Regions from separate parts of the Arthrobacter sp. 05T420 genome, predicted to be linked through region 1. Evidence: riboswitches for the same ligand, from Rfam matches in the RefSeq annotation. Region 1 holds a riboswitch; each other region holds the start of a gene.
The links. Region 1 has a riboswitch for S-adenosylmethionine ahead of metX (homoserine O-acetyltransferase MetX). Riboswitches for the same ligand answer to the same signal wherever they lie in the genome.
Positions count from the first base shown of each region.

Region 2: it holds a riboswitch for S-adenosylmethionine, as region 1 does, so the genes downstream of both, AC1DEM_RS02160 (aminotransferase class V-fold PLP-dependent enzyme) here and metX (homoserine O-acetyltransferase MetX) in region 1, are expected to answer to the same signal.
Region 3: it holds a riboswitch for S-adenosylmethionine, as region 1 does, so the genes downstream of both, AC1DEM_RS19400 (DUF1737 domain-containing protein) here and metX (homoserine O-acetyltransferase MetX) in region 1, are expected to answer to the same signal.

Region 1 is NZ_JBFTLG010000006.1:194,769-198,615, forward strand. Features, by position in the region: gene AC1DEM_RS08270 (MFS transporter) at 1-1,076, opposite strand, end outside; gene metX (homoserine O-acetyltransferase MetX) at 1,243-2,382, opposite strand; SAM riboswitch class IV at 2,394-2,509, opposite strand; gene AC1DEM_RS08280 (bifunctional o-acetylhomoserine/o-acetylserine sulfhydrylase) at 2,651-3,847, opposite strand, start outside.
Region 2 is NZ_JBFTLG010000001.1:464,937-468,783, forward strand. Features, by position in the region: gene AC1DEM_RS02155 (class I SAM-dependent methyltransferase) at 49-810, opposite strand; gene AC1DEM_RS02160 (aminotransferase class V-fold PLP-dependent enzyme) at 880-2,298, opposite strand; SAM riboswitch class IV at 2,334-2,447, opposite strand; gene AC1DEM_RS02165 (glutamyl-tRNA reductase) at 2,525-3,847, opposite strand, start outside.
Region 3 is NZ_JBFTLG010000022.1:87,639-91,485, reverse strand. Features, by position in the region: gene AC1DEM_RS19410 (hypothetical protein) at 270-506, shown strand; gene AC1DEM_RS19405 (ATP-grasp domain-containing protein) at 552-1,508, opposite strand; SAM riboswitch class IV at 1,869-1,984, shown strand; gene AC1DEM_RS19400 (DUF1737 domain-containing protein) at 2,105-2,353, shown strand; gene AC1DEM_RS19395 (rhodanese-like domain-containing protein) at 2,350-2,760, shown strand; gene AC1DEM_RS19390 (O-succinylhomoserine sulfhydrylase) at 2,760-3,847, shown strand, end outside.

The sequences.
Region 1 (3,847 bases):
AGAGAGTGGAACAGCAGACCGATGGTGATCGCGGCGAGGATGACGAGGTCGTTCTTGGTGTCCATCATCGGGAAGGCGAAGAAGCCCCAGGTGCCACCGAGGATAGCGCCGGCCATGTAGACAGGCTTGCGGCCGACGTTGTCCGAGAGCTTGCCGACCAAAGGGATCACGACGAAGTGGACCAGGTGCGCCACGAGCAGCAGCAGCAGGATCCGCGAGGTGTCCGTCTGGACCACGACCTTCAGGTAGGTAATGGAGAACGTGACCACAAGGTAGTAGAGGATGTTCTCCGCGAATCGCAGACCCATCGCGGTGAAGACGCCACGCGGGTAGCGGCGGAAGACTTCGGCGACGCCGTAGCCCTTGTTCTCAACGGTGACCTCTTTGCGGGCTTCCAGGAAGATTGGGGCGTCCTGGACTTTAGTGCGGATGTAGTAGCCGACAATCACGATCACAGCGGAGAGCCAGAAGGCCACACGCCAGCCCCAGCTGAGGAACTCCGCGGATGACAGCGTGGCGGACAAGGTGAACAGCACGCCGGTGGCGAGAAGGTTGCCCATCGGAACCGCCGACTGAGGCCAGCTGGCCCAGAATCCGCGCGACTTGCTCGGGCTGTGCTCAGCCACGAGGAGGACTGCGCCGCCCCACTCACCGCCGACGGCGAAGCCCTGGACGAAGCGCAGGAAGACCAAGAGCGCCGGGGCCCAGTAGCCGATCTGCTGGAAGGTCGGCAGGCAGCCCATAGCGAAGGTGGCAACACCGACAAGGATGATGCTCAGCTGGAGCAGCTGCTTGCGGCCGAACTTGTCGCCGAAGTGGCCGAAGACGATGCCACCGATGGGGCGGGCAATAAAGCCGACCGCGTAGGTGACGAACGCGGCAATGATGCCGTCCAACTCCGAACCGGAATTGGGAAAGAACAGCTTGCCGAAGACCAGGGTGGCGGCGGAAGCGTAGAGGAAGAACTCGTACCACTCAACCACCGTGCCGGCCATGGAGGCCGTGACAACCTTCTTCAGGCCGGACGATTTGACGTCCGTTTCTTCAGCGCGCCTTGCGGCGTTTTCCGTACTCATCGTGACTCCTTTGGTGTCTCCGTCGACACCCTGTGGACCATTGGGCTGAGGACGCACGTGACTTAGGGCACATGGCGTCATTCCCCATGAGTATGGACGCTCCCGCCCTGAGCCTCAACAGCCATTAGTGCAGAGCGCATCTGCAAAAATGCACACGAGGTCGCGCCTAGTGGTCGAAGAAGGCCTCCCGCAGCTGGCCGCTGAGCTGGCCGATTTCGGTCAGGAAACCGTCGTGGCCGATGGGCGCTTCAATGATGTGCACTTCCGGGCGCCCGGGCAGGGCATCGGCCAGTTGACGGGACTGGGCCGGGAAATACAGGCGGTCCGAGTCCACGGCCGCCACCAGGAACTCGGCGGTGGCCGGGGCCAGGGCCTCCTCGAGGCTTCCGCGCCCCCTGCAGACATCGTGGCTCATGAGGGCCTCGGTAATGGCGATGTAGCTGTTCGCGTCGAAGCGCCGGACCAGCTTGTTGCCCTGGTGGTCCAGATAGCTCTCCACCTGGTAGCGCCCGCGCCCGGCCAGCGATCCGGCTTCCAGGGGCGCCTCCGGCTCCTGCGCGTTCCGGCCAAACCTGCCGTCCAGTTCGGCTGCGGAGCGGTAGGTGATGTGCGCGATGCGGCGGGCGAGCGCGAGCCCTGCTTCGGGTTCCGGGCCGCCGTAGTAGTTTCCGCCGTTGAAGTGGGGGTCCTGGCGGATGGCCAGGGTCTGGGCCTGCGCGAAGGCAATCTGTTCGGCTGTGCTGCTGGCGCCGACGGAAATCACGGCGCAGCGCCGGACCCGGCCGGGGAACGTGACGGCCCATTCAAGGGCGCGCGCGCCGCCGAGGGAGCCGCCCAGCACGGCGTACCAGCTGCCGATGCCCAGGGCGTCGGCCAGCCGCGCCTCGGCGGCGGCGGTGTCCCGCAGGGTGACGAGCGGGAACCGGGATCCCCAGGGGCGCCCGTCCGGGGCCCGCGTGGAGGGTCCCGTGGATCCGTGGCAGCCGCCCAGGATGTTGATTGAAACCACGAAGTACTTGTCCGTGTCCACGGGGGCCCCGGGCCCGGCGAGCTGTTCCCACCAACCGGGCTCTTCGCTGTGGCCGCGGGTCACGTGCGTGTCGCCCGTCAGGGCGTGTTCGATGAGAACGGCATTGGACGCGTCATCGTTCAGGGTCCCCCACGTCTCGTAGGCGAGGACCACATCCGGCAGCGGAATCCCTGATTCGAGCTGCAGGTCACCGATCCTGACGTACTGGACGGTTCCGTCCGGGTTGCGGGATGGCTTGGTTTCAGGAACACCCGTGCGGGTGACGGCAATCGTCATGTGAGGACCTAACTTCGCGCTTGCCTGCCGTCAGCTGACCGGCAGGCCAGGTCTTCACCCGGGGCACCCCGCCGCAAAAGGAGGGTTGCCGGCCAGCAAGCCGGGGCTGTCGCTGGCACTCATGACCTGGTACGAGTCTACGAAAGAGGGTGCGGAAATCACGAAGATTGTGACTTCCATGTGACAGCCCCGCGATCAGACAGCCCCGCCGCCGGCCGTCCCGTTCAAGGGAGGCCGGCGGCTGGCCGTCAGGTTTATCTGGCTTAACTCAGGCGGACTTGGCCGCGCGGAATCCGGCGTCGAGATCCGAGAGGATGTCGTCAATGTGCTCCAGGCCCACGGAGAGCCGCACGAGGCCGGGATTGACGCCGGCGATGGTCTGCTGTTCGGGCGAGAGCTGGCTGTGGGTGGTCGAGGCCGGGTGGATCACCAGGGAACGGACGTCGCCGATGTTCGCGACGTGCGAGTGCAGTTCGAGGGCATCGACGAACCGCTTGCCGGCCTCGGCTCCCCCGGCGATGTTGAACGCGACGACGGCGCCGGTTCCCTTGGGCCCGTACTTGCGGCCGCGCTCGTACCAGGGGCTGGACGGCAGCCCGGCGTAGGCAACCGATTCGACGTCGTCCCTCGCCTCCAGCCACTTCGCCACCGTGGTGGCGTTGGCCACGTGGCGTTCGACGCGCAAGCTCAAGGTCTCAATGCCCTGGGCGATGAGAAACGCGTTGAACGGGGACACGGCGGAGCCGAGATCGCGCAGGAGCTGGACGCGGGCCTTGAGGATGTACGAAAGGTTCGCGCCCAGCGCGCCGTCCGCACCGAGGTCTCGGGCGTAGACCAGCCCGTTGTAGGTGGGGTCCGGGGTGTTGAAGCCGGGGAACCGCCCCGGGTCCTTGCCGAAGTCGAAGTTGCCGGAGTCCACGATCACGCCGGCGATCGCGGCGCCGTGACCGCCGAGGTACTTGGTGGCGGAGTGGACCACGATGTCCGCGCCCCACTCGATCGGCCGGATCAGGTACGGGGTGGAGAGCGTGTTGTCGACGATCAGCGGCACGCCGGCCTCGTGCGCCACACGGGAGACGCCCTCGATGTCCAGGACGTCCTGGCGGGGGTTGGAGACCACTTCGCCGAAGAACAGCTTGGTGTTGGGCCGGACGACGTCGCGCCACTGCTCCAGATTGTCCGGGTCCTCCACGAACGTCACGGAGATGCCGAACTTCTTCAGCGTGTGGGCCAGCAGGTTATAGGTCCCGCCGTACAGGCTGGGGCTGGCCACCACGTGGTCCCCGGCCTCGGCGATGTTGAGGATCGCGAAGGTCTCCGCCGCCTGGCCGGAGCTGAGCAGCAGGGCCGCGAGGCCGCCTTCCAGGCTGGCCACGCGCTGTTCCACGGCGTCCTGGGTGGGGTTGCCGATCCGGGTGTAGATGGGGGCGAGTTCGGCCAGTGCGAAGCGGTTCGCGGCGCTTTC
Region 2 (3,847 bases), on a different contig from region 1:
TACAAGCGACTATTAGGCATACCGAAACAATATGCCCCGGCCGGGGCCTTACGCAATCCGGAAGGCCCGCCACGTCTGGGTCAGGTAGGGCAGCCGCAGCACTGCGCCTGGGGCATGGCCCAGATGCTCGTGCAGGTACCAGTCGAGGTTGGACATTACTTTGGCCCGGGTGGAATCCGATGCCGCGAGGTAGTAGCTGCGGGACTTTGTCAGCTCCTGGATGTCCGCCGTGGTGACCGAATCCTCCCACCGGGTCAGGTGGCTCTCCAGCCCGGTGAACTCGGAACCCACGGGCGGGCGGAAGTGCGGTTTGTGGACGTCCCCGGCGTGCATGATGCGCGAGAGCCGGTGCACCCAGGGCGCAGCGGTGTCCAGTTGGTTCCAGATCAGGCCCAGCACACCGTGCGGCCGCAGGATCCGGGCAATCTCGGTGCTCGCCAGGCGGGGATCGCACCAGTGCCATGCCTGGGCGACCGTGACGAGATCGAACGTCTCCGGCGGCAGGCCCGTGTCCTCGGCGCTGCCCTCGATGGCGGTGACCTCCGGCAGGGTGCGGCGCAACTGCTCCAGCATGTCGGCCGAGGGATCAATGGCCACCGTATGCAGGCCGCGGGCCGCCAGAAGCGCAGTGAACTTGCCGGTGCCGGCGCCGATGTCCGCGGCATCCTTGGCCCCCGCCGGGATCAGCCAGTCGGCCGACTCCTGCGGATACCCCGGGCGGACGCGTTCGTAGTGCTCGCCGCCGTCCTGGAAACTTTGGCCGAGTTCCTGGCGCCGCTCACTGTGGAGCTTGGGCCCGCCGCTTGCCACGTGCGCTCTCCTTCGGGAAGGTACTGCTGGTTTCAGATACCTTTCGAATTTACCGCACGGGCGCCGTGCCTAGTCCTCCGTGCAGGGCGCGGCACCGGCGGTGCCCGGGGTGTTCGGGGCCCAGTGGGGGTAGCTGCGGGTATCGTTGGCCGGCACCCAGCGGCCGGCGTCCACCACGTAGTCCCAGCCGAGTCCGTTCTGCCGCAACTGCTGCAGGCCGGCCAGCAGGCGCTCGGCATCCTCCAGCCGTGAGCCGAGGCCGAAGCTGGCCCGCAAGGAGCCGGCGGGCAGGCCGAGCCGCTTGAGCAGCGGGTGGGCGCAGAAGCGCCCGTCGCGCAGGCCAATGCCGTGTTCGGCCGACAGGTAGGCGGCCACCAGCCCGGCGTCGTAGCCTTCCACGGAAAAGTTTACGACACCGATGGTGCCGGTGCCCGGCAAGTCGCCTCCGGGGGAAGAAGGGGTGGACGAATCGGCAAAAATCCGGTGCACGGTCACGCCGTCGATGCCCTGCAGGCCCTCGACGAGGAAGGACCGGATGGCGTCCTCGTGGGCCTGCCACTGTTCCGGGTCCAGGGCTGCGATCACCTGGGTGGCGCGGGCCAGCGCGGCCGCACCGAGGACGTTCGGCGAGCCGCCCTCGTGCCGGGCGGGTCCGGTGGTCCAGCTGACGGAGTCGAGCCGGGCGTCGCGGACCGCGCCGCCGCCGGCCAGGTGCGGGGTGCCGGCGTCGAGCCAGTCCGTCCGGCCCACCAGCACGCCGGTGCCGAACGGGGCGTACAGCTTGTGCCCCGAGAAGGCGAGGTAGTCGACGTCGTCCGCGGTGATGTCGATCCGCCGGTGCGGGGCCAGCTGTGCGGCGTCGACAACGATCCTGGCGCCGTACTCGTGCGCCAGGGCGGCGAGGGTCCGGATCGGCAGGATTTCCCCCGTGACATTGGAAGCGCCGGTGACGGCCAGCAGGCTGACGCCGCCGCGCGCGAGCTCGTCCCGCAGGCGGTCCACGGTGGCCGCAAGGGTGGGGGCAGCGACGACGCTGCGGTGCGGGACACTCTGCCAGGGCAGGAGGTTGGCGTGGTGCTCGATGTCGAGATACAGGACCTCGCCCGTGGGCCGGCCGTCACGGAGCGGCAGGCAGCCGGCCAGCAGGTTCAGGGAATCGGTGGTGTTGCGGGTGAAGATCACGGAATCGTCCGCCCGGCCGCCCACGAAGTCCCGCACGATGTCCCGGGCATTCTCGTAGACGGACGTGCTGATCTGCGATGCGTAGCCGGCGCCGCGGTGCACGCTCGCGTAGTAAGGCAGGATTTCGTTCAAGTAGGCCGAGACCACGGACAGGGCCGGGGCGGAGGCGCCGTAGTCGAGGTTGGCGTAGCGGGCATGGCCGCCTGTGATCAGCGGGGCCTGGATTTCGGCCCCGGTGACGGCCGCCAGCGGGCGGCCCGCGAGGGCGTGAAATTCGGGGGCAGCGGGAAAAATGGCAGTTGTCATGGGACCTCACTCGACCAGGACCCCCACATCGTGGGAATCCGCGCTTGCCGGGTCCGTTCCGGACCGGCCAGGTCGTCACCCGGGGCACCCCACCGCGTCTGGAGGGTTGCCGGCCAGCAAACCGGGGTTTAGCGCTGGCACTCGTGACCTGCATCGAGCGTAGGACATACGCGCAGCCGGGGAAAAGGCGGTCACCGATTGTGAAGCGGATTGTTACGGACCAGGGCTACGGAGCCGCCGTGACACCATCCAAGGACGGCACTGTGACGCGGCGCGCCGGGCAGGCTCCCGGGCATCCGCCGCGCGGATCGGCCCCGCCGCACGCTCTCATCGCAGACTCCGCCTCCCTCAATTCCCAAGTCGGCCGCCTCAAGCCGACCACAGTGGCGGTCCCGGGGCTCCGGCCGCCAGCGGGCTGGACGCTGAGGCCGAACAGGGCTTCCAGCGCAGCCGCGTAGTCGTGCTGGCGGCCGTCCGTGGCCAGTTCCCTGGCGCGGACCGTGGGGAGGTGAAGCAGCCGGCGGACCAGCCGGCGCATCGCGAGGTTCACATCCTCTGCCTGGGCGCCGCGCCCATGTTGCTTCATGGTGCGCTCCACTTCGGCCTCGAGGACCTGCTGGACGTGCCGGCGCAGGGCCACGATGGCGGCGTCGACTGCGCGCAGTTCCTCTCGATCTTCGAAACGGTGCGCCGCCTGCCGGACCATTGTGCGGGCGAGGCGGAGCGCCTCGGAGTCCGCAGGGGGAGCCGCGGATCGCACTGAATCCAGGGTGATCAGTTCAATGCCCGGCAGATCCGCCACGTGGGGGTCGAAGTCATGGCTCAGAGCGAGATCGACGACGGTGAGGGCACGGCCACTGCCACCTCTCCACTGCGCCAGTTGGCCGGCAGCGATGCGCGTCTCCGTGCCGCTGCAGCCAATCAGTATGTCTGCCCGGGCAACAGCGGCGGGCAGCACCTGTGCCGTCAGCGCCGTGCCACCCCTGCTTGCCACAAAGGCCTCCGCGCGGCCGGATTGGGAGAAGACGGAAATGGTGGGGCATCGTTTGCTCCTGAGGATCTCCGCGACGCACGCGGCGTAGGAACCGGTGCCGAAGAGGACTACGGAAGCATCAGTCAGGGACGGGTACGCGACTCCGGCAGTGGCCAGTTCAAGGGCCACCGAGGCTATGGACCTGCTGGCGCTGCTGAGCGTGGTCCGCGCCCCCACGTCCCTGCCCGTGCGGGAGGCCTCCTGAAACAGCCGGACCAAAAGCCCGCTCGCAGTACCTGCGGCTTGTGCTTCAGCGAGGGCGCGGCGGACCTGGCCGGCGACTTGACGCTCACCCACCACAACGGAGTTCAGGCCGGCTGCAACGGCGAAGAGATGCTCCGCCGCGGACGCGCCAGACGAGTGTTCGAACAGGGACGCAAGCCGGACGGCGGGCAGGCCCGTGCAGAGGCGGACCGTACCCAGGGCAACGGTGCAGGCGGCATCTACATGGTCCCTGGACGCCACCTCGCAGTAGATCTCGAAGCGGCTGCAAGTGGACACGACCACGGCTCCGGA
Region 3 (3,847 bases), on a different contig from region 1:
ATTGAAAATCGAGCAAGTCCTGCAGGGGCCCCGGCATAGACGCGAACCGCACGGCGGGGCGCGGGGGCCCTCGCCGTTCTGTCGTTAGGGCACATGGTTGACGGGCCGGCTCCCGGAGGAGCTGACCCCGCAACAGCCGGCGGTGCGGGATCCTGCTTGGCCCAAAGCTGTCCGGAACCGCGGAAGTGGCCCTGGGCCACATGCCGCACGGCTGCCGCAGGTTTCGGCAGAAGTCAGGGAATCGCCCTAGCGTTATGAACGGCAGTCCAATGGATCAGGCAACCCTTGTTGGCATCGCATTCGGCTATGTTGTTACCCTCGTCACCGTTTTCATATTGTGTTTGCCCCTTATTTTCGGATTAGTGCTGCTCATGCTCCTGGCAGGTACCGTGCGGCTGATCCTCTTCCTGGCGACGGCACTGACCGTTGGGCTGATCGGCTTGTTCAGGAGCCAGGCCGGCAGCCCGCGCCGGCCTGGACATGGGTCTCATCTCATCACGCACTGACCGGACCATGGTCGGGGGCGGGGCCGGGGCCAGGCGTGCTGGTCCTCACCCCAGGGCGTCCGCGGGAATTGCCGGGCACCGCCGGAACGAGGCGGGGTTGAACGCCGGGAGCATGAAGGTTGCCAGTACGGCGTCGAGCATTTCCGGGGCCCACGTACTGTTCTCCCCGAGGGTCGCGCAGACTCCCAGCACCACAGGGGTTCCGTCCGCGCGGCGGCGGATCTGGACCTGGACTGGCCCGGTCAGCCCGAGCGTGCGGACGGCGGCCAGGCCCAGCTTCCGTACGTCCCCGGCCTCGCTGGCGGGCACCCTGCGACTTACCTCGTCGCTGCCGGCGCGTCCATACGGAGTCCTGGTCTTCTCCAGGACCACCGCCACTGGCGCCATCGCGTTGCGTGCCGGGGTGCCGAACACCAGACAGACATAGTCGGCGCCCGGGATGAACTCCTGGACAAGCTGCCCCGCGGGCATGTTCTTCCAGGTGACGGAGGCCGTTCCGGCCAGCACGTGGACCCCACGGGAGCCTTCGAAGACCCGCGGCTTGACCACCACGGGACCGCTGAGGCCGGCTAGGGATGCCGGCGCGGCAGCGAGGTCGCCCGGAACGCCGAACCGGGGCACCGGAATGCCGGCTGCCTGCAACGCCCAGGTGGTAAACAGGTTGTCGTTGGCGAGCGCCACCGCGGCAGGGTCGCCCACGATGATCCGCACGTCCTGGGCGAATCCGGCACGGGCTGCGGCCAGGACCGGAAGTTCCACGGTGAGGGTCGGAATGATGACGTTGATGGCTTCGCGATCCACCAGCCGGCGCAGGTCCAGGATCATGTCCGGGTCCGTCGCGGGCAAGAGCCTGGCCGCGGCTGCGGAGGGAGCAGCCTCCGCCTGGCGAGTGTCGGCGCGGGCATCGGAGCCCAGATACGGAAGGCCGCGGGCTTCGAGTTGGGCCGCGACCGTACGGCCGGCGGCGCTTGCTATCCCGGTAACCAGTATGCGCGGGCCCACAATTGCTCCATTCCGCCGTCACCGGCGGGGCCGCTGCTGCGGCTCCGACGGTTCCGGCCACCGATTCATAGGCTTGTTGACGGACGACTCGATTTACGGACTGCTGATTTACGCACTGCTGATTGACGGACTGCCCGGATCTGCCGCAACTCGCGCCGACACGCAGGACCATTCCCCTAGTAGACGGCGAATCGTCCGCGCACACACGAGTGGGCAATACCCGAAGTTGGAGCCCGCTACTACTTGCCTGAGGCACGCATACGGTCCGCCGGCCGGCACAGGCTGTTGCGCGTGGCCCGGTTACGGAACATGACGACGGCGGCCGTGCGGGCCGGCGTCGTTGGTGTTACGTTTTTGGGGAGTAATGAGAACCGGCGCCAAGCCCTGACTGGCCGGTCGGCAACCCTCCCTTTTCGCGGCGGGGTGCCTCAGGTGAATACTCGGCATATCGACCATTCGAGCTGCAAGCGTGAAAGAGGAGATCCGTCGTGCCCGACACGTCAACACCCGCTGTACCCGAAATACTCAGTTCATCAGCCGCCCCAGACACAGCCACCCGTGCAGCAACCAGCGCGGCCCCCGCCGGCGAGGAAAGGCTGGCCTACCGCCTGTTCACCGGTGCGGATGACCGCGCCTTTTGTGAGCGCGTGTCGGCCGCATTGGCCGAGGGCTACGTCCTGCATGGAAGCCCCGCCGCCAGCTTCAACGGCAGCACCGTGATCGTGGCGCAGGCGCTGGTGCTGCCGGCTGCCATTGCGAGCGCGGACGCCGCCGTGGCCAATGCGGTTGATGAGCTCGACGCCGACGAGTTTGACGCTGTTGGGGCATTCGAGGGGCACGCATGAGCTACGCAGGAGACCTCAGCCCTACTGAGGCGTGGGCCAAGCTTGAGGCGGGAGCCATTCTGGTGGATGTCCGGACCGAGGGCGAATGGGCCCACATCGGCATCCCGGACACCAAGTCCGCAGAAAATGATCCGCTCTTCATCCAGTGGAACCTTGCCGGCGGCACGCCGAATCCGCACTTCGTGGAACAGCTAAAGCGGCAAGCACCGGAGGACACCGCCGTCGAACTGGTGTTCCTGTGCCGCTCCGGTGCCCGGTCGATCGCCGCCGCGACGGCCGCGACGGCCGCCGGCTACACCTCGTACAACGTTCTTGAGGGCTTCGAAGGCGAGACCGACCGCTTTGGCCAACGCACCGTCAACGGCTGGAAGAACCGCGGCCTGCCCACCAACCTCGGAAAAATCTAGTGACTTTCAATCCCGACGCCTCCGGCTGGGCCGCCGACACCCAGGCTGTCCGCGGCGGCCTGGACCGCACCGGCTTCCAGGAAACCACCGAGCCAATCTTCCTCAACTCAGGATTCGTCTACGAGTCCGCGGCCGCCGCCGAGCGCGCCTTCACTGGGGAGGACGAGCGCTTCGTCTACTCCCGCTACGGCAACCCTTCCGTCGCGACGTTCCAGGAGCGGCTCCGGCTGCTCGAGGGAACCGAGGCATGTTTTGCGACGGCGTCCGGCATGTCAGCCGTCTTCACTGCCCTGGGCGCGCTGTTGGCTGCCGGCGACCGCGTGGTCGCAGCCCGCTCACTGTTCGGCTCCTGTTTCGTGATCCTCAACGAGATCCTGCCGCGCTGGGGTGTGGAGACGGTCTTCGTGGACGGACCGGACCTGGAGCAGTGGCAGGTTGCGCTGTCCGAGCCGACCACGGCGGTGTTCTTCGAGTCGCCGTCGAACCCCATGCAGGAAATCGTGGACATCGCCGCCGTGAGCGAACTGGCGCATGCCGCCGGCGCCACGGTGGTGGTCGACAACGTCTTCGCCACCCCGCTGCTGCAGCGTTGCGGAGACCTCGGCGCGGACGTGGTGGTGTACTCCGGCACCAAGCACATCGACGGCCAGGGCAGGGTCCTGGGCGGCGCCATCCTGGGCACCAAGGAATTCATTGACGGGCCCGTCAGGCAGCTCATGCGGCACACCGGTCCGGCGCTCTCGGCCTTCAATGCCTGGGTGCTCACCAAGGGCCTGGAGACCATGGCCCTGCGCGTCAACCATTCCTCGGCCTCTGCCCTGCGGCTGGCGGAATGGCTTGAGGGACAGCCGGCGGTCAGTTGGGTCAAGTACCCGCTGCTGCCGTCCCACCCGCAGTACCCCCTCGCGGTGAAGCAGATGAAGGCCGGCGGGACCGTTCTCACGTTGGAGCTTTCGCCTTCGCCGGGACGCACTGCGAAGCAGGCCGCCTTCGCGCTGCTGGACGCGCTGCGGATCATCGATATCTCCAACAACCTTGGCGACGCCAAGACGCTCATCACGCACCCGGCCACCACCACGCACCGCGC